One region of the Bradyrhizobium sp. UNPF46 genome, then DNA from elsewhere that is predicted to be linked to it. Evidence: riboswitches for the same ligand, from Rfam matches in the RefSeq annotation. Region 1 holds a riboswitch; the other holds the start of a gene.
The links. Region 1 has a riboswitch for S-adenosylmethionine ahead of metX (homoserine O-acetyltransferase MetX). Riboswitches for the same ligand answer to the same signal wherever they lie in the genome.
Positions count from the first base shown of each region.

Region 2: another riboswitch for S-adenosylmethionine. It lies ahead of UNPF46_RS08665 (O-succinylhomoserine sulfhydrylase); the one in region 1 lies ahead of metX (homoserine O-acetyltransferase MetX).

Region 1 covers NZ_LFJB01000059.1:10,650-17,861, forward strand. Annotated here, with positions in the region: gene UNPF46_RS22760 (DUF2125 domain-containing protein) at 1-101, shown strand, start outside; gene UNPF46_RS22765 (prephenate/arogenate dehydrogenase family protein) at 161-1,096, opposite strand; gene hisC (histidinol-phosphate transaminase) at 1,093-2,190, opposite strand; gene UNPF46_RS22775 (chorismate mutase) at 2,227-3,075, opposite strand; SAM riboswitch at 3,232-3,311, shown strand; gene metX (homoserine O-acetyltransferase MetX) at 3,401-4,603, shown strand; gene metW (methionine biosynthesis protein MetW) at 4,619-5,281, shown strand; gene UNPF46_RS22790 (alpha/beta fold hydrolase) at 5,396-6,259, opposite strand; gene UNPF46_RS22795 (TIGR02594 family protein) at 6,477-7,148, shown strand.
Region 2 covers NZ_LFJB01000018.1:71,467-78,678, reverse strand. Annotated here, with positions in the region: gene UNPF46_RS08675 (SGNH/GDSL hydrolase family protein) at 1-671, shown strand, start outside; gene UNPF46_RS08670 (SGNH/GDSL hydrolase family protein) at 684-1,688, shown strand; gene UNPF46_RS08665 (O-succinylhomoserine sulfhydrylase) at 1,865-3,052, opposite strand; SAM riboswitch at 3,127-3,206, opposite strand; gene UNPF46_RS08660 (2'-deoxycytidine 5'-triphosphate deaminase) at 3,287-4,423, shown strand; gene UNPF46_RS08655 (PAS domain-containing protein) at 4,529-4,945, shown strand; gene UNPF46_RS08650 (hypothetical protein) at 5,051-6,103, shown strand; gene UNPF46_RS08645 (MATE family efflux transporter) at 6,270-7,212, shown strand, end outside.

The DNA of each region.
Region 1 (7,212 bases):
CGCTGGAAGGCAGGAAGGCGAGAAGCTTCCCGTTGAAGTTCGCCGACGGCGCCGTGCTGCTCGGCCCGGTCAAGGTCGGGCAAATTCCGCCGCTGTATTGAAGCCGCTCTCGTCATTCCGGGGCGATGCGTAGCATCGAGCCCCGGAATGACCAGCGAAACTACGGCTTCTTCAGCGCGCCATGCTGGCGGCCGAAATCCGCCGCGGCCGAATCCTGGCCGATCTCGACGATGCCGCGGCGAATGGCGCGGGTGCGGGTGAAATGGTCGAACAGCGCTTCGCCGTCGCCGCGGCGGATGGCGCGGGTGAGCTTGGACAGGTCCTCGGTGAAGGTGCCGAGCATCTCCAGCACGGCCTCCTTGTTGGCGAGGAAGACGTCGCGCCACATCGTCGGATCGGAGGCCGCGATGCGGGTGAAATCGCGGAAGCCGCCGGCGGAGAACTTGATGACTTCGGATTCCGTCACCTGCGCCAGCTCGTCGGCGGTGCCGACGATGGTGTAGGCGATCAGATGCGGCAGATGGCTGGTGATCGCGAGCACGAGATCATGGTGATCCGGCGTCATCACCTCGACCTTGGCGCCCATCGCGGCCCAGAAGGCGCGCAGGCGGTCGGTCGCCGCGGCGTCGACGCCTTCCGGCGGGGTGAGGATGCACCAGCGGTTGATGAAGAGCTCGGCGAAGCCTGAATCCGGCCCCGAATGCTCGGTGCCCGCGACGGGATGCGCCGGCACGAAATGAACGGTCTTCGGCAGATGCGGCGCCATGTCCCTGACGATCGCACCCTTCACCGAGCCGACGTCGGAGACAACAGCACCGGGCTTCAGATGCGGTGCGATCTCCTGCGCCACCGGCCCGCAGGCCCCGACGGGAATGCAGAGGATGACGAGGTCGGCATCCTTCACCGCCTCCGCATTGGTCGCCACGACCTGGTCGACGATGCCGAGCTCGAGCACCCGCGCGCGCGTCTTCTCCGAGCGTGCGGTGGTGACGATCTCGCCGGCGAGCCCCTGGAGCTTCGCAGCGCGCGCGATCGAGCCGCCGATCAGGCCGAAGCCGATCAGCGCGACGCGCTGGAAGTGCGCCTGCGCACTCATTTGCCGGCCATGAAGTCGCGCAAGCCGTCGACCACGAGGCGGTTGGCCTCCTCGGTGCCGATGGTCATGCGCAGCGCATGCGGCAGGCCATAGTTCTTCAGCGCGCGCAGCACCAGGCCGCGCTTGGTGAGGAAGGCGTCGGCGTCGTCCGCGGTCTTGCCCTTCTCGGTCGGGAAGTGCATCAGCACGAAATTGGCGACGCTCGGCGTCACCTTCAGCCCGAGCTTGGTGATCTCCTCGGTCAGCCAGTTGCGCCAGGTCTCGGTGAACTGCTTCGACATCGCCTGATGCGCGGTGTCTTCGATCGCGGCGACCGCGGCATACATCGCCGGCGTCGACACGTTGAAGGGGCCGCGGATGCGGTTGACCGCGTCGATGATGTGCTCGGGGCCGAACATCCAGCCGATGCGCAGCGCGGCGAGGCCGTGGATCTTGGAGAAGGTGTGCGTCACCACCGTGTTCTCGGTGGTGGCGACCAGCTCGATCCCCATCTCGTAGTCGTTGCGGGAGACGTAATCGCAATAGGCGGCGTCCAGCACCAGCAGCACGTGCGAGGGCAGGCCGGCGCGCAGGCGCTTGACCTCGTCGAACGGCACATAGGTCCCGGTCGGGTTGTTGGGGTTGGCGAGCCAGACCAGCTTGGTCTTCGGCGTCACGGCCTTGAGGATGGCGTCGACGTCGCAGGTGAGGTTCTTCTCGGCCGCGACGACGTTCTTGGCGCCGACCGCCATGGTCGCGATCGGGTAGACCAGGAAGCCGTGCGTGGTGGAGATCGCCTCGTCGCCGTGGCTGAGATAGGTGTGCGCGAGCAGATTGAGGATCTCGTCCGAGCCGGCGCCGCAGATGATGCGGTTGGGATCGAGCCCGAAAGAACGGCCGATCGCTTCGCGCAGCACGCGCGAGGTGCCTTCCGGATAGTCTTCGAGATGATCCGCCACGCGCTTGAACGCCTCGATCGCCTTGGGCGAGGGCCCGAACGGCGTCTCGTTGGCCGAGAGCTTGAACACCTTGCGGCCCGGCTCGGCGACCGGGCTCTTGCCGGGCGTGTAGGGCGCAATATCGAGAATGCCGGGATTCGGCACGGGGCGGGACATCTTCAACTCCGAAAGTGGCTTTAAGCGGTACGCGATTTACGATTTTGGCCCGGTCGGGGGCACCGTATAGCGCGTTGCGTGGCTGCCGACGAGGGCCGTGGAGCGCACCGAGGCCCCCGCCTCGATCAGGGCAGCCCTGATTTTGTCGATGCTGGTCGCGCTCGTGACCGAGACCAGCAGCGCTGCGCCGTCGAAGGCGGTGTCGGGCACCGCCACGATCTCGGCGAGCGGCGACAGGGCGCGGGCGACCTCGGCGTTCCACCCGGACACGCGCACGCTGAAGGTCTCGACCTCGGTCACCAGGGCGCTGTCGGGGACGCGCGAGATCGCGAACACCGGCAGCGCGGCCGGATGGTCGGCGCGCTCGACGAACGGCATGCGCGCGATGATCTTCGGCGCGCCTTTTTCCTCGAGCGAGAGCCACCACGGCGTGCGGCTCGACGTCGCCGAGACCAGCGCCAGGTCGCCCTTGGATTTCGCCACCGCCTCGACCGCGGCCTGCGCGCTGAAATGCGCGACGTAAGGCACCGTGAAGCCGAAATGAAAGCGCGCGGAATCGCGCATCGCCGGCTCGCTCACCGAGATGTCGGCATGCACGGAGAACGGCGCCTGCACGTAGGTGAAGGTCGAGATGATGACGCGCCAGATGCTCTCGACGGTGTCGAGCGGCAGGATGCCGCGATGACGCTGCACGATCTCGCGCATCATGGAGGCCTCACGCGCGGGGCGGAATGCCGAGCCGACCTCCTGGGTCTGCTTCACCTGGATCAGGCGGTCGATGATGTCGCCGCGCTGCATCAGCAGGCGATGCATGGCCTCGTCGATCGCGTCGATCTCCTTGCGCAATTCCTGCAATGACGGCGGCGCGGGCGGACGTTGAGACATGTTGGGCTGTCGATCGTTCCGATGGGGGATGTCCTGATTAGGCAGTCGGGGCGGCGAAAGCAAAGAGAAATGACGTCCTTCCCGGTCGGCGCGACGGAGGCGAATTGGGCCGATCCGGGCCGCGACTTGACGAAAACCGCCCAAGACGGTAGCTTTTGCCCGTTCCGTGGTCATTTGAGCCGGCCGGCTTGCAGCCACGTTAAAAAACTCGCTAAACAGGCCGGGGACGCTTTCGATCCCGGCCGAACCTATCGTTCAGGCCGGGTTTTTCATGGCCTGATGCAAGTGGCGATCACGCGTTTGATCGCAAACGAGGTCGATGGTCATGGATGGCGTCAAGTCGATACCGAGTCCTGCGATCAGCGCTGACGAGCGGTCGCATGAGGTGGATCATCCGAGCTCGCAGGTCGCGCATTTCGGCACCGAGCAGCCGCTGCGGCTGGATTGCGGCGTCGATCTCACCCCGTTCCAGATCGCCTACCAGACCTATGGCGAGCTCAACGCCGATCGCTCCAACGCGGTGCTGATCTGCCATGCGCTGACCGGCGACCAGCATGTCGCCAACGTGCATCCCGTCACCGGCAAGCCGGGCTGGTGGGAGACCCTGGTCGGCCCCGGCCGCCCCATCGATCCCAAGCACTACTTCATCATCTGCTCCAACGTGATCGGCGGCTGCATGGGCTCGACCGGGCCGGCGTCGATCAATCCCGCCACCGGCAAGGTCTGGGGCCTGGATTTCCCTGTCATCACCATCCCCGACATGGTGCGCGCGCAGGCCATGCTGATCGACCGGCTCGGCATCGACACGCTGTTTGCGGTCGTCGGCGGATCGATGGGCGGCATGCAGGTGCTGCAATGGACCGCGGCCTATCCTGGCCGCGTGTTCTCGGCGCTGGCGATCGCCTGCGCGACGCGGCACTCGGCGCAGAACATCGCCTTTCACGAGCTCGGCCGCCAGGCCGTGATGGCCGATCCCGATTGGCACGGCGGCGGCTATGCCGATCAGGGCATCCATCCGCATCGCGGGCTCGCGGTGGCGCGGATGGCGGCGCACATCACCTATCTCTCCGACGCCGCGCTGCATCGCAAGTTCGGCCGGCGCATGCAGGACCGCGACCTGCCGACCTTCTCCTTCGACGCCGATTTCCAGGTCGAGTCCTATCTGCGCTACCAGGGCTCCTCCTTCGTCGAGCGCTTCGACGCCAATTCCTACCTCTATCTGACGCGCGCGATGGACTATTTCGACATCGCCGCCGATCATGGCGGCGTGCTCGCCAAGGCGTTCGCGGACATCAAGACGCGCTTCTGCGTGGTCTCCTTCACCAGCGACTGGCTGTTCCCGACCTCGGAATCGCGCGCGCTGGTGCATGCGCTCAACGCCTCGAGCGCGCGGGTGTCGTTCGCCGAGATCGAGACCGATCGCGGCCACGACGCCTTCCTGCTCGACGTTCCCGAATTCTTCGACATCTCCCGCGCCTTCCTGCAATCGGCAGGCAAGGCCCGCGGGCTCACCTCCAAGAACGACTGACGAGGACGGCTAGCGATGTCTGTACAGGAAGTGTTGCCGCTGGGCGGCCTTGCGACGGGACAGTCCGGTCATTTTCGCGCCGACCATCTCCTGGTCGCCGACATGGTCAAGCCTGGCTCGAAGGTGCTCGACGTCGGCTGCGGCGAGGGCGATCTGCTCCAGCTGCTGGAAACGCGCGGCATCGACGGACGCGGCATCGAGCTGTCGCGCGAGGGCGTCAACCGCTGCGTGGCCAAGGGGCTTGCGGTGGTGCAGGGCGACGCCGACACCGACCTCGTCAATTATCCGGACGACGCCTTCGACTACGTGATCCTGTCGCAGACGCTGCAGGCGACCCGGCAGCCGAGGGTGGTGCTGGAAAACCTGCTGCGCATCGGCCGCCGCGCCATCGTCTCGTTCCCGAATTTCGGCTTCTGGAAGATGCGGCTGCAGCTGCTGATCGGCGGCCACATGCCACGTACCGAGAACCTGCCGGCGACCTGGTACGACACCGCCAACATCCATTTCTGCACCATCAAGGATTTCGTGCAGCTCTGCGACGAGATCAACGTCAAGATGGAGCGCTCGGTCGCGCTCGATCTCTACGGCCGCCCGGTGCCGCTGAACCTGCCCTGGTGGGTGTGGAACATGTTCGGCGAGCAGGGCGTGTTTCTGCTGAGCCGCGGCGGGGGAAAATAGTCTCTCGTCGTCATTCCGGGGCGCGCGAAGCGCGAACCCGGAATCCATCGTGCCGCAGCGTATGACGTCCAATGGATTCCGGGCCCGCGCCTTTGGCGCATCCCGGAACGACAGCTAATGCGCGGCCAGCGACCTGGGATCCCGCGCCGGCCAGCGGCCCGCCTCGACCAGCGTGACGAACCGCTCCACGCTTTCGTTGAACAGCGCGGGCTCTTCGAGGTTGAGCACGTGGCCCGATTTCGGAAACATCGCCAGCCCCGCCGCGGGCAGATGCTTCTTCAGGAACAGGCTTGGCCCGATACACGGATCGTCCTCGTCGCCGCAGATGATCAGCGCCGGCGTCGTCGCCTTCGCGATCGCGTCCGTCATCGTATAGATCGAGGGGCGGCCGCCCTGGAAGCCGCGCATCGTGCGCGCCGAGCCCTTGGCGTCGTGGCGCGCCAGCGCGGCGTAGAAATCGGCGTGTCCGCGCGGGTCCTTCACCAGGAACGGAATCCGGCTCGGTGCCTCGCGCGTGATTTTTGCGACCTCGGCGGAGCCCAGCGTCTCGAACTGCTCGGCATTGGCGCGGCACTGCTTGCGCCAGGCCTCCAGGTTTTCGAGCTCCGAGCCGGAGCCGACGCCGGCCAGCGTCATCGACAGCGCGCGCTGCGGCGCGTTCAATCCGATCTGCAGCGAGGAATAGGCGCCCATCGACAGGCCCACGAGATGCGCGCGCTCGATCTTGAGATGATCGAGCACGGCAAGCGCGTCGGTGTAGAAATGTTCGTAGGTGTAGACCTCGCCCTCAGGCACGTCCGACGGCGTGTAGCCGCGCGCCGAATACGTGATGCAGCGGTGGCCGCGCGAGAAGTAGCGCATCTGCGGCTCCCAATTGGTGTAGTCGGCCGCGAACTCGTGCAGAAAAATGATCGGCGTTCCCTGACCCGCTTCTTCGAAATAGATGCGGACGTCGTCCCTGGTCGTGGCGTGGGGCATTAACCGTTTCCCTCTCTTCAAGCCGCCTTTGCAGGATTGCAGTTAATGCTGTTGTCCGCAATGCGGCGGCATTGAACCAGTGTCGGCACAAAATCATCACAGCTATTCGCGGGCAGCCCGCGTCTTTTTCTCGCCACATCCGGCGGCTTAACGGCCAGACGGATGTCGGCCTCAGCGAGGGGCGGACGGGAAGTGGGGTGTCAACGAAGGATGAAGAATGGTTGAGTTGTTTGCGTCTCGCCTGTCGCGTTGTGTTGTTGCGCTGGCGATCTTCTCCGCGGCGGTTGCCGCAGTCGTTTCTCCGGCCTCAGCGCGGCCGCATCATCGTCATAGCGCAGAGCGGCACGCTTACGTGCACCACGCCAGACATCATCATTATCGCCATCATGCGAGCCGCTCGCGCTTCGAGCGCAGCGCCGCGCAGTTGCAGGCGAGCGGATTCGCCGACACCCAGGCGAGCTACGATCCGAACGCCAACGGCGGCGGCATGGCCCATAGCGCCATGGCGAACACCGCAATGGCCAATAGCGGCTTCGGCGGCGGATCGAGCCTTGTATCCGAGGCGCGCCGCTATGTCGGAGGCAATCCGACCGGGCGCGGCAGCCTGTGGTGCGCGCGTTTCATGAACATGGTGCTGGAGCACACCGGCCATAAGGGCTCCGGCTCCGACATGGCGAGCTCGTTCGCGCGTTACGGCACCCGCGTCTCCGGTCCGCAGGTGGGCGCCATCGCGGTCATGTCGCGCGGCCGCCGCGGCGGTCATGTCGGCATCATCACCGGCATCGACGCGCAGGGCAATCCGATCATGATCTCCGGCAACAACGGCAACCGCGTCCGCGAGGCGCCGGTCTCGCGCGGCCGGATCTATGCGTATGTGATGCCGAATTGAGGTGAGATCGGTAGGGTGGGTTAGCTGGTGGTCGCGCGAAGCGCGGTCCGCTTGCGTAACCCAC
Region 2 (7,212 bases), on a different contig from region 1:
GCGAATTGCCGTCCTATCTGCTGACCAGCGAGAGTCAGCTCCCCAAGGTCGCCGACGCCATCAAGGCCGGGAAACCGCTCGAAATCCTGGTCATCGGCAGCCGCTCGACCACGATTCCGTCGTCGGAAGGCAGCTCCTATCCGGCGCGCATGGAGGCGATCCTCAAGGAGAAGCTGCCGGCGTCCGAGGTGGTGCACGTCTCCGTAGAAATACAGAGCAAGAAAACGGCAGAGGAGACCGCGTCCATATTCGTTAAGCTGATGGAAGCAAAAACGCCTACCTTGGTGATCTGGCAGACCGGGACCGTGGATGCTATCCGATCGATCGATCCCGATGAATTTCGCAGCGCGGTGACCGACGGGGTTGTTGCGCTGCAAAAGGCGGGGGCTGACGTCGTCTTGATGAACTTGCAATACAGCCCGCGTACGGAGACCATGATCTCGGCGCCGCCTTATCTCGACAATATGCGGGTGGTGGCGCAGGAGCACGATATTCCGCTGTTCGATCGTTTCGCGATCATGCGGCAGTGGAATGAGCAGGGCCAGTTCGACCTGTTCAGCCCGTCCCGCGGGCCTGAGCTGGCGAAGCAGGTCCATGATTGCCTAGGCCGGGCGTTGGCACAGTTCGTGATCGACGCCGCTCACCTGGAGCCGGCCCAGCAGCAAAATTGAGGTCTAGCGTTAATGAGTTCTCTCCGCCCTTTTCGCCTGACGGCATGGCTGGCCGCGCCTGCAGCCGCAGTGCTGTTGTTGCTGGCGCCGGCCGTGCAGTCGCACGCGCAGACGCAAGCCGCGACCCAAGCAGCGCAGGCGACGCCTGCGCCAGCGCAGTCGGCTGATCCCGCGCCCGCGCCGCCGTCCCAGACCACCGTGGCCGCGACCTCGCCCGAGCAGCGCGGCGTCACGACGCGCGCCATCGACAGGGTGAAGCAGGTCGCCAAATCCGCCGCCGATATTTTCAGCCGCGTGCCCTGCCTGCCGCCAAAGGGCGGCTCGAAGGCGATGGGCTCGCTGCCGCATGTCGCGGGCAAGCTGGTCGCCGGCAAGCCCGTCGTCATCGTCGCGTTCGGCTCATCGTCGACTCAGGGCTTCGGCGCGAGCTCGCCGGAGTTCAACTATCCGAACCGCCTCGCCGCGCAGCTGCGCCGGCACTATCCCACCGCCGACATCACCGTCGTCAATGCCGGCGTCGGCGGCGAGGACGCGCCCGAGATGATGAAACGCCTGCAGACGCAGGTGATCGACGCGCATCCGGACCTCGTGATCTGGCAGGTCGGCACCAACGCCGTGCTGCGCAATCTCGATCCCGGCGAGACCGCAAAAATGGTCGAGGACGGCATCAGCCGCATCCAGGCCGCCGGCGATGCCGACATCGTGCTGGTCGACCCGCAATATTCGCCCGCCGTCAACCAGCGCAAGGAGAGCGCCGGCAAGATGGTGCAGCTGCTCGGCAAGGTCGCCGAGCTCCGTCACGTCGGCATCTTCCCGCGCTTCGAGGTGATGCGCGACTGGCACGAGAAGCAGGCGATCCCGGTCGAGAGCTTCGTCATTGCCGACGGCCTGCACATGAACGACTGGGGCTATGCCTGCTTCGCCCAGCTGCTCGGCGACGACATCATCCGCTCCGTCGGCCAGATCAAGCTCGGGGTCAACGTGCCGGCGGACGTGCGGACGTATCGGCCGATGTGAGGTCTGCTTCACCCTCCCCTGAAGGGGGAGGGTCGATCGCGCGCAGCGCGAGCGGGGTGGGGTGATCTCTCCACTCGGGCAGTGTTGTATGTGGAGAGACTGTCACCCCACCCCGCTACGCATTCCGCTTCGCTGCATGCGCAGCGACCCTCCCCCTCCAGGGGAGGGTAAGAGCCTCACGCCTTCTCCAGCGCCGCCGTCAGATCCTCGATCAGATCATCCACATGCTCGAGCCCCGCGGAGAAGCGGATGAAGCCCTCGCTGATGCCGAGCGCGGCGCGGTCCTCCGGCTTCAGGCGCTGATGCGTCGTGGTCGCCGGATGCGTGACGAGAGACTTGGCATCGCCGAGATTGTTCGAGATCTTCGCAAGCTTCAATTCATTGAGCACGCGGAACGCCGCCTGCTTGCCGCCCTTGACCTCGAAGCCGACCAGGGTCGAGCCGCCGCGCATCTGCTTTTTCACCAAGGCCGCCTGCGGATGATCGGCGCGGCCGGGATAGACCAGCCGCGAAATCTTCGGATGGCTCGCCAGCACGTCGGCGATGCGCGATGCGGTATCGGTCTGCGCGCGCACGCGCACGCCCAGCGTCTCCAGGCCCTTGAGCAGGACCCAGGCGTTGAACGGCGAGATCGACGGGCCGGTCTGGCGCATGAAATTATGCAGGTGCTCGGCGACGAACGCTTCCGACGACAGGATGATGCCGCCGAGACAACGACCCTGGCCGTCGATATGCTTGGTCGCGGAATAGACCACGACGTCGGCCCCGAGCGCGAGCGGGCTCTGCCAGATCGGCGTCGCGAACACGTTGTCGACGACGAGCCGCGCGCCACCGCTGTGCGCGATTTCGGCGATTCCTGGGATGTCGAGCACGTCGAGCGTGGGATTGGTCGGGCTCTCCAGGAAGAACGTCTTGGTGTTGGGCCTGAGCGCACGCTGCCACTGGTCGAGGTCGGAGCCGTCGACCAGCGTGGTCTCGATGCCGTAGCGCGGCAGCAGGTCCTGGATGACGTAGAGGCACGAGCCGAACAGCGCGCGCGAGGCGACGACGTGATCGCCGGCCTTGAGCGGCGCCAGGATCGCGGTCGTCACCGCGGCCATGCCGGTTGCAGCCGAGCGGGCGGCCTCGGCCCCCTCGAGCTCGATCATGCGGCGCTCGAACATTGCGATGGTCGGGTTGGAGTAGCGCGAATAGATGAAGCCGGGGTCCTCGCCCTTGAACCGCGCCTCGCATTGCTCGGCGGTGTCGTAGACGTAGCCCTGGGTCAGGAACAGCGCCTCCGACGTCTCGCCAAATTGCGAGCGCAGGGTGCCGGAATGGACCAGGCGGGTTTCGGGACGGTAGTTGGCAGGCGACTTCGACATAGATACCTCCGACATGACCGCTTCGTCGAAAGCGGGCACAAAAAAACCGGCCTGGACATGTCCACGGGCCGGGATCTCAGAGGTCCCCGGCCTGTTTAGCGACTTATTTAACGTGGCTGCAAGCCGGCCGGCTCAAATCACCACGGGATAAGTGATGCTCATATTCCGCAATGCCCTTTCCGTCAAGGCGTCCATCGGATAGCCGTAAAAGACCTGTATTTCCGGCATGTCCGGATGCATTTGAGCCCTGATGAGGACCCCCGGTTGACGTTCACGGTCGCGCCCGACGCCAATGGTATCCTGCCCGACCGCATGATCGCGGCGATGGCGGAGGCAGGCCTCATCCTGCCCGCCTACGACTTCGTCGAGAGCCAGATCCAGCCGGCCAGCCTCGATCTGCGCCTCGGCGACATCGCCTATCGCGTCCGCGCCAGCTTCCTGCCGGGGCCCGGTGCCACGGTCGCCGAGCGCATCGACGAATTGAAGCTGCACGAGTTCAGCCTCGCCGACGGCGCGGTGCTGGAGACCAACTGCGTCTACATCGTGCCGCTGCTGGAGAGTCTGGCGCTGCCGCCGGAGATCGTCGCGGCCGCCAACCCGAAGAGCTCGACCGGCCGGCTCGACGTCTTCACCCGCGTGATCGCCGACGGCACCCGTCGCTTCGACATGATCGGCGCCGGCTATCACGGCCCGCTCTACGCCGAGATCAGCCCGAAGACGTTTCCGGTGCTGGTCAGCGAGGGCTCGCGCCTCAGCCAGGTGCGCTTCCGCACCGGCGATGCCATCCTCAATGCCGACGAGCTCGATGCGCTGCATGCCGCCGAGCGCCTCGTCGACATCGACGATGCCGATCTCTCAGGCGGCGTCGCCGTTTCCGTCGATCTCTCCGGCGAGAAAGCCAGCGGCTTCGTCGGCTACCGCGCCAAGCGCCACACCGGCGTCGTCGACGTCGATCGCCGCGCCGGCTATTCCGTCGAGGACTTCTGGGAGCCGATCTCGGCCCGTCCCGACGGCAGCCTGATCCTCGATCCCGGCGAGTTCTACATCCTCGCCTCCAAGGAAGCCGTGCAGGTGCCGCCCGACTACGCCGCGGAGATGGTGCCGTTCGATCCGCTGGTCGGCGAATTCCGTGTGCATTATGCCGGATTCTTCGATCCCGGCTTCGGCTATGCCGGCGCCGGCGGGCTGGGATCGCGCGCCGTGCTGGAGGTGCGTTCGCGCGAAGTGCCGTTCATCCTCGAGCACGGCCAGATCGTCGGCCGCCTCGTCTACGAGAAGATGCTGGCCCGCCCCGACGCGATGTACGGCCAGCGCATCGGCTCGAACTACCAGGCCCAGGGCCTCAAACTATCGAAGCATTTCCGGGTGTAGCGCGATCCTGTAGCCCGGATGGAGCGCAAGCGTAATCCGGGGCAGTCTCACTTGTAGCGCGATCCCGGATTGCGCTCCGCTTCATCCGGGCTACGAGGTGACGGCATGAGCAATCCATCCGAACTCGACGCAAAGATCGCCGAAAACGTCGCGGATGCGCTGATCTATTCGGATCGCTCCGGCACGATCATGCGCTGGAACGGCGCCGCGACGACGCTGTTCGGCTTCTCCGCGGCGGAAGCGCTCGGCCAGAATCTCGACTTGATCATTCCCGAGCATCTGCGCGCCGCGCACTGGAAGGGCTTCGAGGCCGCACTCGCCAGCGGCGCGATGAAGCTTGCGGGCAAGCCGACGCTGACCCGCGCGCTACACAAGAGCGGACGCAAGCTCTACATCGAGATGACCTTCGCGCTGGTGCGGGATTCCGGCGGCAACGTGCTTGGATCCGTGGCGATGGCCCGCGATGTCACCGAGCGGGTCGAGCGCGAGCGCGCAGCCAGGACGCCGCCGCAAACTTCGTGATGCGGAATTGGCAGGCGATCGCGCAGGGCGCCCTGCACGGGCGTCATGTTGCCTGCCTGAAGGTGCAGTGACACACTCGATCAAAATCAAGGATCGGGAGCGAACATGGCCGCCGCCTCAGACGCCGCGCAGGAAGCCCAATGGAGGCGCTGGCGCGCGGTTGCCGACCTCTATCACGCCTACTTCACCGGCCTCATCCTCACCGTCGTCACGCGCCGTGGCACCGCCGATGCGGCGGAATTCGTCTTCCGCGTCTTCCGCCGCCAGCAGCAGGAGCGCTTCCTGCCCGGCCTCAGGAAGCTCGGGATCGATCATCTGCCGCCGGCGGTGGCGGCCGCGCAATATCACTATCTCTCCAACTGGATCGGCGGCGTACATGTCGAATACATGTATGAGAGCGATACCAAGGCCTGGATCCGCTATCCGCCGCCGCGCTGGATCTGGAAGGGCACCGCGATCTGCGGCGTGCCGGGCGAGGTGAGCCGCGCGATGCTGCGCGGCTGGCACGCCAACAACGGCGTTGCACTCGGTGATCTCAGGCTCGGCTTCGTCTGCACCAAGCAGAGCGTCGACGGCCAGGACGGGCTGGAAGGTTACTACCATCAATACGATCATCCGCTCGAGCTGGACCAGCGGCTCGTGTTCGCGCGTCATCTCGAAGCGCCGCTGTTCGATGCGAAGACCGCGCCGGCACTTCCCGTTGCGAGCTGGCCGAAGCCGCGCCTGGAGAAGGCCTATCGCAATTACGCGATGGAATATGTCCGCACTGCCGCGCCCGTGATGGTGCAGCTGTTCGGCCCGGAGGACGCCGGCTATCTGCTGCGGCTCACCGGCAAGCTGATCGGTATGCAATATTTCGACGAGGTTGCGGCGGCGCTGGCGATGGGGCGCGGTGGGAAAAGTGAATTCGCATCGTTCCTGAATGCGCTGTTCGCCGCGCAGGATGACGCGGCCGAGATGACGCAGTCCGAAGGCACGTTCGAACTCCGCCAGCGGAGCTGGAAGCTGATGGACGACGTCGCCGATGATCATCCCGCCTGCGCCAAGGTGCTGGAGGGACTGTTCGAAGGCCTCGCTGCCGGGTGCGGCCGGCATATCGCCGTGCATGTGCGCCCCGCCGCCGGCGGCCGCCGGCCGTTGGTCTGGACGATCGAATAGCGTTCATCCGTCGAAATGCACTGCCGCAGGGCACGCCTGCATCTGGCGCAGGAGGAAGCGCTCCGCATCGTGCTAACACGGCCTCGCTGCGCCCTGCGCGCGAACAAATTGATCGGCACACCTATGCATTGCCGTGCCGCAAATGGCGCCCGTGCCCGGAGGGGACATGTCCGACATCGCCGAAATCCCGGTCGATGAACAAGAGCGTCCGCTGCCGCCGCCCCCGCGGCCGGTGCGAAGCGCGCTGGTGGACGGGCCGATCCTGCGCACGCTGCTGTCGCTTGCCTGGCCCAACGTGATCGCGCTGTCGGCCGGCACCTGCACGGTGATCGCCGAGACCTCCTATATCGGCCGGCTCGGCGTCGAGGCGCTGGCGGCGATGGCGCTGGTGTTCCCGACCATCATCCTGACCATGACGATGTCGGGCGGCGCGATGGGCGGTGCGGTGGCATCCGCCATTGCACGCGCGCTCGGTGCCGGCGATCGCGAGCGCGCGGCCACGCTCGCCATGCATGCGATGCTGATCGGCATCAGCTTCGGCCTCGTCTTCATGCTGGGCATGCTGATCTTCGGGCCGAAAGTGCTCGAGATGCTCGGCGGCCGCGGCGATGTGCTGACCCATGCGATCGCCTACACGCAGGTGTTCTTCGGCGGCGCCGTGCTGCCCTGGCTGCTCAACACCATGGCCGGCGTGCTGCGCGGCACCGGCAACATGAAGCTGCCCTCGTTCCTCATCCTCAACTCCGCGGCCTGGCAGATCGTGCTCGGCGGCACGCTCGGCCTCGGGCTCGGTCCGGTGCCGCAGTTCGGCATGCGCGGCGTCGCGGCCGGCGCGCTGATCGCCTATTCCATGAACATCTGCATCATGGGCTGGGTCCTGTTCTCCGGGCGCGCGCGCGTCACGCCGAAGCTGCGCGGCCTGCGCATCCAATGGGCGATGTTTTTCGACATCCTGAAGGTCGGCGCCATCGCCTGCTTCTCGCCGCTGCAATCGGTGCTGACGATCTCGATCTTCACCCACATGCTGGCGCAGTTCGGCACCGCGATCCTCGCCGGTTACGGTATCGGCGCGCGGCTGGAATTCCTGCTGACCTCGATCGCGTTCTCGT